One region of the Cytobacillus sp. IB215316 genome, then DNA from elsewhere that is predicted to be linked to it. Evidence: predicted binding sites of a transcription regulator. Region 1 holds the regulator's gene; each other region holds the start of a gene.
The links. The regulator Rex, encoded in region 1, represses fermentation and respiration genes when NADH is low (regulators of the CRP and FNR family bind a similar motif). The targets are predictions, from matches to a motif close to TTGTGAAATATTTCACAA.
Positions count from the first base shown of each region.

Region 2: SLH48_RS11085 (TIGR04053 family radical SAM/SPASM domain-containing protein) is a predicted target of Rex. The motif match lies at 1,589-1,606, and genes of this name have one in related genera.
Region 3: SLH48_RS11285 (YwiC-like family protein) is a predicted target of Rex. The motif match lies at 1,616-1,633, and genes of this name have one in related genera.

Region 1 covers NZ_JAXBMC010000024.1:24,701-27,905, forward strand. Annotated here, with positions in the region: gene SLH48_RS21090 (DUF2161 domain-containing phosphodiesterase) at 1-488, opposite strand, end outside; gene tatC (twin-arginine translocase subunit TatC) at 659-1,411, opposite strand; gene SLH48_RS21100 (twin-arginine translocase TatA/TatE family subunit) at 1,429-1,599, opposite strand; gene SLH48_RS21105 (redox-sensing transcriptional repressor Rex) at 1,704-2,342, opposite strand; gene moaC (cyclic pyranopterin monophosphate synthase MoaC) at 2,375-2,860, opposite strand.
Region 2 covers NZ_JAXBMC010000005.1:181,656-184,860, reverse strand. Annotated here, with positions in the region: gene SLH48_RS11090 (oxidoreductase family protein) at 1-201, shown strand, start outside; gene SLH48_RS11085 (TIGR04053 family radical SAM/SPASM domain-containing protein) at 410-1,531, opposite strand; gene SLH48_RS11080 (DUF2249 domain-containing protein) at 1,732-1,989, shown strand; gene SLH48_RS11075 (DUF2249 domain-containing protein) at 1,979-2,185, shown strand; gene SLH48_RS11070 (hypothetical protein) at 2,202-3,205, shown strand, end outside.
Region 3 covers NZ_JAXBMC010000005.1:224,040-227,244, reverse strand. Annotated here, with positions in the region: gene argC (N-acetyl-gamma-glutamyl-phosphate reductase) at 1-516, opposite strand, end outside; gene SLH48_RS11285 (YwiC-like family protein) at 842-1,555, opposite strand; gene SLH48_RS11280 (NAD(P)H-dependent flavin oxidoreductase) at 2,199-3,170, opposite strand; gene SLH48_RS11275 (enoyl-CoA hydratase/isomerase family protein) at 3,203-3,205, opposite strand, start outside.

The sequences.
Region 1 (3,205 bases):
GCCGTTATAATTTTTTGATTCTTGCTCCCACCAACATTATGGTTACGATGCCTTCCTTGCATTTCAGTTAAAAGTAAATCTCTTTTTTTCTTGCTTCTTTGCATACTTTTTTTCCGATCAAAGTCTGCTGGAGCTATAATAATTTCTACCTGTGCAATACCCTTTTTGAAAGTTACAATCATAAGGCCTAATTCTAACCTTCTGACCAAATAACAAATATCCTGCCATTTTTTAGAACGCAAAGAATATTTAGGTCTCGGGATAGCAATGTACACCTGATCGGATAAACGCTGCCTTTTAGTAGCTTGTATTAACAGCTTTATACTTAAATTAAGCTTAAGCTCCACGATAACTAGCTCATCGTCTTTTATAGCTGCTATATCACAATGATTGACTTCTCCATATACTTCATAGCCCTGTTCTGTAAAATGCTCTTGAATAGGTTTATATAAATCAACCTCATACAATTTTGTTGTTTTATTGCTCATTACATCATTACTTTCTTCATTTATTCAAAGCTTAAATATTAGTTAATCATACGACCTTTATATTTAATATATTCACATGACACCTGCTAGATTTACTATAAAAAAAGTGAGCCTCTACAATTTGTAAAAACTCACTTTGATTACCTTTATTATGATTTATGGTTTGGTTGTTACTCATTTTCAGCCATGAGTTCCTGTTCTAGTTTTTCCACTTTGCGAAAGGTTATTTTTGAGATAAAGATACTTATTTCATATAGAATAAATAAAGGTATCGTCACCATCAGATGTGAAATGAGCTCTGGTGGCGTAATAAATGCTGCTATAACTAGTAAAACAAAATATGCGTATTTTCTTATTTTCGCTAAAAACATAGGCGAGACTATGCCAAGTCTAGTTAAAAACATCACAACGACAGGAAGCTGAAACAATATTCCAAATGGAATAGTGATTTTGAATAGAAATTGGAAATATTCATTTATCCCAATAACTTGATTAACCGTTAGGCGTTCAGATATCCTCGTCATAAACTCAATAACAAATGGAAATAGAATAAAATAGGAAAATGAAACCCCACCTAAAAATAGTAACACTGATATTGGTATATAACTTAAAGTGATTTTCCGTTCTTTTTCATATAAGCCTGGGCTAATAAACGCCCAAAGCTGGTATAAAATAACTGGTGCAGTAATTACAAAAGCTATAATAAAAGCAAATTGCATATAAATTTTTATTGGATCAGTTAAGGAAAATGCATTCATCGTCAGCTCTTTTGCTTCATCAGCCTGTTGTAAATAGACAATGATTGGCTCAGCCAAAAAAAAGCTTCCAATTGTAGCCATAACAAAGAAAACGGCTGCGATAATTAGACGCTTCCTTAGCTCTCCTATATGATCGTATACAGACATTTCTTTACTATCATTCATACTTTCTCATCCTAATGTTACTTCTTTTTATTATTTTCATTTGCAATATCTTGTGCCGCTCTCTTAAATTCTCTAAGTGTTTCTCCAGCAGCTTTTCCTAATTGAGGAAGCTTATTTGGACCAAAGATAACGAGTGCGATCACTAAAATTAATATAAGACTTCCAATTCCTATGTTAATTGGTCTCACCTCCATCATAAATTACAAATAATTTTCCTGATCTATCATTATAAAGCATATATTGTTTTTATAACTCCGTGATCATGTAAACGACCATAATGCCAATATAGCTACTATTCAGTTGGGTAGTTTTTAAGGAAATAAACTAAAGATTGTAATTCAACTGCTAAATCAATGTGATGAATCCTAATATGGTCAGGTACATTAATTCGAGCTGGCGTAAAATTCAAAATACCCTTAATACCTGTTTCTACTAAACGGTCAGTCATCCCTTGCGCAACTGGTGCAGGTACAGTTAAGATGGCGACACTTACATCCTTGGTAATATATTTTTCTAAGTCATCCATATGATAAATAGGAACATCTCCAACTGTAGTGCCAATTTTTTGCTCATCAACATCAAATGCAAGTTCAATTTTCATATTATTATTTTTAATAAAGTTGTAATTTAAAAATGCAGTACCTAAATTCCCAACCCCGATTAACACCACTTTTGTTAGTTCATCTTGATCTAGTGTTTGTCGAAAAAACGTTAATAAGTAATTAACATTATAACCATATCCTTTTTTACCTAAAGCACCAAAATACGAAAAATCTCTACGTATTGTTGCAGAATCTACTTTTACAGCCTCGCTTAATTCAGCAGAAGATACGCGCTGCTTACCTGCAGCATGAAGATTTTTTATGAAACGATAATACAATGGTAAACGTTTTGCAGTAGCTTGTGGAATTTTTGTTTGTTCGTTATTCACTTCTATTCCCCCACATTCAAACAGCTATTCATTCACTGCTCTCTAATAAAGTCTCCGTTCTTTCCACCAGTCTTCTCTAATAAATAAGTTGGACCAATAACCATACCTTTATCAACTGCTTTACACATATCATAAACAGTTAGGGCACACGTACTAGCAGCAGTTAGAGCTTCCATTTCAACACCTGTACTACCTTTAGTTTTAACTTCTACGATAATAATAAGCTTGTATAATTGCTTTTCTTCTTCCCATGTAAACGTGATATCGACACCCTTTAAACTAATTGGGTGACACATTGGGATAATATCTGCTGTTTTTTTTGCAGCCATAATACCAGCCACTTGAGCTACAGCTAACACATCCCCTTTTTTTATTTTTGAATGAATAATCTGTTCATAAATTTTTTGATTAACTGAGATACTTGATCTCGCTATAGCAGTTCTTAATGTTTCGCCCTTTTCAGAAATATCAACCATCTTTGCTCTACCTTGATCATTAAAATGTGTAAATGAAGACACTTGCTTTTCACCTCTCAATATGACTATACTACACTATTTTTACAATCCTGTCGTTACTTTAACAAGGCGTGAAAACTATATGTACATCCAAGGTCATTTCTATCACCTTTTGAGTACATGGCTTTTTTCATAAATGGTGAATTGTAACGAATAATTTAGCCCTTTGTCATAGTTTTAATGATGAGAAGCTGCAACAAACGATATAATAATTCGTATTTGTGTCTCAGTACATGGCTGCTGTTTTCGCATTAATTGTTGCTTTTCGTTCTAAGAAATAAATACGTATAAACTTAGCGGTTGTAGGCACCTTTTCTCATTATAAATGAGGTCAATTGCATAAGTTCA
Region 2 (3,205 bases), on a different contig from region 1:
ACTAAGGAAATGAACAAAAGAGGAATCTCCTTTCAAGGTGACCCTATGATATTATATAAAATGTCTTATTTACAGTACGTCCTTGAAACTGGCTTACTAGTACAATTACAAAAAGAGTTTGATGGTAACAAAGGTGTATTGCTTACCTATTATCTAGACAAAGTTTTGATTTGGGGTAAAGAACTCAATTTGTATAGCTAATGCTTTTCTAGATGTTCAAACAAAACGTTCGTTAAAAAGGCACTATTCAAAAATTATAGATTGTACGAAATTGCTATCTTGTTAACGAAGAAAAGCTACAGTTAACGCTAGTTATGAAAAGAGGCCGAGCTTTAACATAGCTACATACAAAAAGGTGTATCCCACTCAAAGATATAGAGGAAGGCTACACCTACTTCAGCTTGTTATATTAAGTATTCACTGATTTTGACCGCAATGCTTTCGGTATATACACACAGAATGGTTCACTTTCTAAAAAATTTCCAGTCACTGCATACGATCTTGCACGTGAGCCACCACAAACAAAGCGGAATTCACATACACCACATTTCCCTTTAAATTTGTCTGGATTTCGCAAATCTTTGAAGATAGGAGAATTTCTATAAATATCCGCTAATGTCTTCTCTCTAATATTTCCAGCTTTGACAGGCAGTAATCCACTAGGAAATACATCACCAATATGAGATATAAAAACAAAACCATTGCCGTCATTGACACCTTTTGGTGCTCGACCTAAACCATCAATTTGACCCGTTTTTCCTTCGTTTAAGGCATCTGCATAACGAATAGCTCGATCTGTATCTTTTGCTTCTTTCATTTTCTGTTGAATAACGACACGACGATAATGTTGTGCTGCTGTTGTTTTAATATCAAACGGTACCTTTTTACTTAATTCATATAGCCAGTGAAAAATCTGTTCGTGTTGTACTGGGGATACCATATCTGACTCTTTCCCCCTTCCGGTAGGAACGAGAAAAAATACACTCCACAGGACGCATTTTAACTCTTCTACAACCTTAGCCATCTCTTCTAGCACATCAACATTGTAGCGAGAAATCACTGTATTAATTTGCACTGGAATTTCTAACTCGTGTAAATATTTTATGGCATTCATTGTTAAATCAAATGATCCTTTCGTTCCACGAAAATGATCATGTACTTCAGCAGTTGGACCGTCTAAACTAAAAGCCCACCGTGCTAAACCAACCTCTTTTGCCTTCTCAATCGCTTGTTTAGTTACATTGGGAGTGGCACTAGGTGTCATGGATACCCTTACACCTTTTTTTATCGCATAATCTGCAATATCATATACATCTTCCCTCATCAAAGGGTCTCCACCTGTAAACACCAACATTGGATTATCCATTTCATAAATCTGATCTATTAATTGTTTACCTTCCTCAAAGGATAATTCTCTAGGGTCCCGTCTAGTTTGAGCTTTTGCTCGACAATGCAAGCAGTGTAATTGACAAGCACGCGTTAATTCCCAAATGACTATAAATGGATTTTTATAAAAATCTCGATCAAACATAAGGACTACCTCCTCAACATTCATGTAAATATTGTAATTATTTTGATTTGAGTATGTATGTGATATGCATCACATATTCTTGTGGACAAATTGTGAATGGTAACTATTGAAAAAATTATTAACAAGTGAACTGAATCACACCAAACTTAATTGAAAATTATTATCATTAAATCAAAGGATATGACGAGGAGGAATAAAAAATGAACGATATAAAAGCAAAGAACATCGTTGAGTTAGATGTGAGAGAAGATATAAATAAAAAGCTTCAGCCATTTCAAAAAATAACAAATACTGTTTCTTCATTGAAAGATGATGACATTTTTATATTACACGCACCTATTAAACCTACACCGCTACTTACAATTATGAAAACAAAAGGTTTTACTTATACCGTTGAGAAGGTAGCAGCAAAGCATTGGAAAGTGACCTTCGTGCGAGGTGAGAAAAATGATTCTTGATAATAGAGGTTTAGAGCCTCCCCAACCAATGATGAGAACACTTGCAGCATTGGAAAAACTTCAAGATAACGAAGTTCTTTCAATTATTAATGATAGACGACCTATGTTCTTATATGAGCAATTGGATGAACTCAAATATACGCACCATACTAAACAGCTAGACGATGGTACTTATCAAATTGATATTAGAAGATGAAAACGGGTGATACTTTATGTTTCCAAAGCAAGCTACGACTGAAACGAATATAAAGCTTCCATTTTTATTTATTTTTTTTAGTTTATTAGCCTTTCTAGCAAGTCAATTTATTCTGGTTTTTCAAGGTGAGAATATCGTAAAAGGTTTATATAGAATACCTGAAATATGGAGTAGTGCACATTTGCTTATTCTCGGATGGGCAGTGATGGTGGCTATGGGGGCAATGTACCAACTTGTTCCTGTTGTCTTCCTTACTCCTATTTGGAGTGAACGCTTAGGCTTTCTTCAATTTTTCTTAAGTGCTATAGGAGTTTCTAGCCTGGCTTTATCATTTGTATTTGCACCTAAAACAATTCTATACAGTGGAAGTATTGCTTTATTTTCAATATTATTATTTATCTTTCAAATGTTGATGACTATGAAAAAACAAGAAAAATTTAATATACTTACATTGTTTGTTGGCAGTGCACTCATTTGCTTATTGCTTACATTAGCTTTAGGAATATTGTTAGCATATAATTTGCAGTTCGAAACAGTATTATTTCAACATATCCCACTGTTAAAAACACATATTTTATTTGGAATCACAGGCTGGTTTACTTTATTGATTTTTGGTTTTTCTTATAAAATGGTGCCGATGTTTGCTCTTGCACACGGATTTTCAATGAAATTAGCCGCTTGGGTATATAGTGCTTATGTATGCGGCTTATTTTTAACAGCATTATCTTTTTTACTAGATATTTCAACTTTATTACCAATAGGTGTCAGTGGATTATTCATTGGCTTTAGTCTATTTACAGGGCATATTTATACCATTCTAACAAAAAGAATTAAGAAGAAGCTTGATAAACCTTTTATCTTTTCATTATTAGCTATTATAAATGGGTTTTTCATTCATTTTTTTGCAATGATTATCTCTTTTTTCCCTAGTCTCCATCATTGGTTTCCAATACTTATATTACTCTATATTATCGCTTGGATTGTGTTAAGTATTATGGGATACCTATACAAAATAGTTCC
Region 3 (3,205 bases), on a different contig from region 1:
GATCGATTCTTCCTTAATTAAATCCATCTGAACTAAAGGTGCTAAACCTAGTAGTACCGCCGTAGGGTAACAACCGGGATTTGCAATAATCTTAGCTTCACTAATTTTATTGCTATTCCACTCGGATAATCCATATACAGCTTCCTTGACAATTTGAGATGGAGCTGGAGTCTTGTTATACCATCTTTCATAAGTTTTATTATCTTGTAGCCGCAAATCACCTGATAAATCAATGATATGTGTATCATATTCACTGAATTGTGATGTCAATTCACTAGATACACCAGCTGGTGTTGCCATAAATACCACATCTACCTCACTACCAATTTTGTCAATATCAATACTTTCTAACTGAAATTTCAAACTTCCAGATAAATGTCCATACATCTGCCCTAATGGTAATCCATCATTAGAAGATGAATGAACAGAATGAACATTAACGACTGGATGTTGCTGCAATAAACGTAGTAGTTCTACTCCTCCATAACCTGTTGCACCGATTACAGCAGCTCTCATCTGCGATCCCCCTCTATTTCTTAGACAGCATTGATTCACTCAATTCAAAGCTACACCTCTGTCTTTGTCATGTTTTTTTGAACATCACGTAAAATTAGTTTTCATTATAATACTGAATAAATATAAAATCAATTGTATTTTTATAAATAAATTATAAAAACCATAAACTATTATATAAATACTATTAATTACGCTGTAAAAATAGAACAAACATTAAATCTACCTATTTTGTAGCTTAGTTGAATATTGACCTTATGAAATAAAAAGAGCTAACCTTTAATAGGTTAGCTCTCATTATAAATACGATATACATTTCAATGCTATTTTAGACTAACACTACAACGACTAAGAAAAAATAAACAGCATTTATAATTTCCCAGATACCTACTTTCAAAACAGAAACATTTTTTCCATAAAAGTAAAAAGCACGGACTACACTCGGTATATACGCAATAATAAACCAAGGGTAGCCACTTACAAATAATATAACTATGATTCCTAGATGGTATCCCCAAGAAAGCCAACGGTATGCATTATTTTTCTTCTCTCTTATCATTGTTTTCACATAAAATGTACTTCCTATAAAGAAGAACATTGATAGTAACAAAATACCAATAGCAACAAAATCTATCGTACCAGTCCCCCCATAATAACTAGCTACTCCACCGATGCTAAATGATGTAATTGCACTCATGTCATTTAGTAGTGCACGTTCTTGGTTTTTCTTTGCAAAATACACATTTACCACGAAAAAAGGCAACATGACGATGCCAAAATAAATAAGTTTATAATTAATAATTAATGCTACAACTAAACAAATTAGAGCTGGAAACATATAAATAAATGTCCATTTGAGATAAAATTCGCGTCGCTTTCCTTTCAAAAACATGAGCAAAGGATATGTACCTAAATAAAGTAATAGCCAGCCACCAAATAAGGGGATATGTATCATAGAAGGCTGCCCAGCAAATATTCCTACCAAAAATGGGATGAGTAACATAGCCCATGCACCGTGTTGTTTCGGAATCAAAGGTTTCATACTCGTTCACCTCACCTAAACTTTCTTAGATGTTATTATAATGAAACAACATAAAACAATAAGTGAGATAAATCACAAAGTTACAGTCCCTTCCAAGGCATCTTTGACTTTTTATTAACAATTTACAAAAATGTTGTGTATAGCCTAATTGTAAGCTCTTAAAAGGCTAGAATAACTTCTGGTCCTAGCCTTTCAATAGAGTGGTTATGATAAGGGTTGTTGTTTTCTCACGCTGAAAATAAGCGTAACTAAAGTTTCGTGACACCTTTCCGTCTATTAAGGTTGAAAATAGCAAAAAGGTTAAAGTCATGGGTAACCTTCCGATATTTTAACTTCATTAGATGAGAGTGATGTCCATGCAGCATGTTTTCCTTTGGCTGTTTTCACATTTTCGTTATAAGATTTAAGCACGTATACATTTAGCGTACGTGATAACTTTTTAATTATTGTGCACCTATACAACTCATCATACTGTCCATTTTTAGTAATGCTGTTTTTGCATTGATTGTTGATTTTCTTATTAAAAAATAGTCAACTAGCGCTTTTCTGCTGTACATAGTTGACTAACATATAAACCACTTATATAGTACTTGGTAATAATTTGATAACAATAGCAACAAAGTTTACGAAAAGAGCCTTTAAGCTAAACGAGCGTTTCAGACAACCTACCTTTAGCTAAATGATACTCATTTTGCATTTCCTCAATAATTTCAGCAACTGTTTGAGCTCTACTTATCTGACCAACTCCTTGCCCTGCTGAAAAAATATCCTTCCATGCTTTCGCATTTGTTTGGTTCATAAATGAAAAGTCAACAGTTTGTTTCTTTTCAAGTTCATTTATATCAATACCAGCATTTAAAATACTTTCCTTTAGGTAATTAGCGTATACACCACTAATGGCATCAGTATAAATAAGATCATCTACAGAAGCATCTATTAACATATCTCTATAATCTTCACTTGCAAAGCTCTCCTTTGCACTTATAAATCTCGTTCCAATGTAAGCCATGTCCATACCTAAAGCTTCAACTGCAAGAATATCACGTCCCGTCGTGATGCAACCTGCCAAGACTGTAATGCCATCCCAAAATTTTCTTACTTCTCCTGCAAAAGCAAAGCTATTAATTGTTCCAGCATGCCCTCCTGCACCTGAACATACTAGAATTAAGCCGTCAACTCCCGTTTTCGCAGCTTTGCGAGCATGAGGAATGTTACTTACATCAGCAAAGACAAGACCACCGTATTGATGAACAATTTCAACAACAGCTGACGGATTTCCAAGTGATGTAATAACAATTGGGGGCTGATATTTAGTTATTAACCGTAAGTCTTCTTCATATCGCGGATTTGTTTGATGAACGATAAAATTGACAGCCCATGGTGCAACTTTCAGTTGAGGATCTTCTTTTTTTGCAATAGCTAGCTCTGTTGAAATTTCAGCCATCCAATCTTCTAATATATCTACTGTTCTAGCATTTAATGTTGGAAACGAACCTATGACACCTAACTTACAACTTTCAATAACTAACTTTGGACTTGATATGAGAAACATTGGTGCTGAAATGACTGGTAAAGTTATATTTGTAGTCATATGTTTCGGCAGTTTTTCGTTCATTATCTTTCTCCCCTTTTTAATTCATACACTAATTA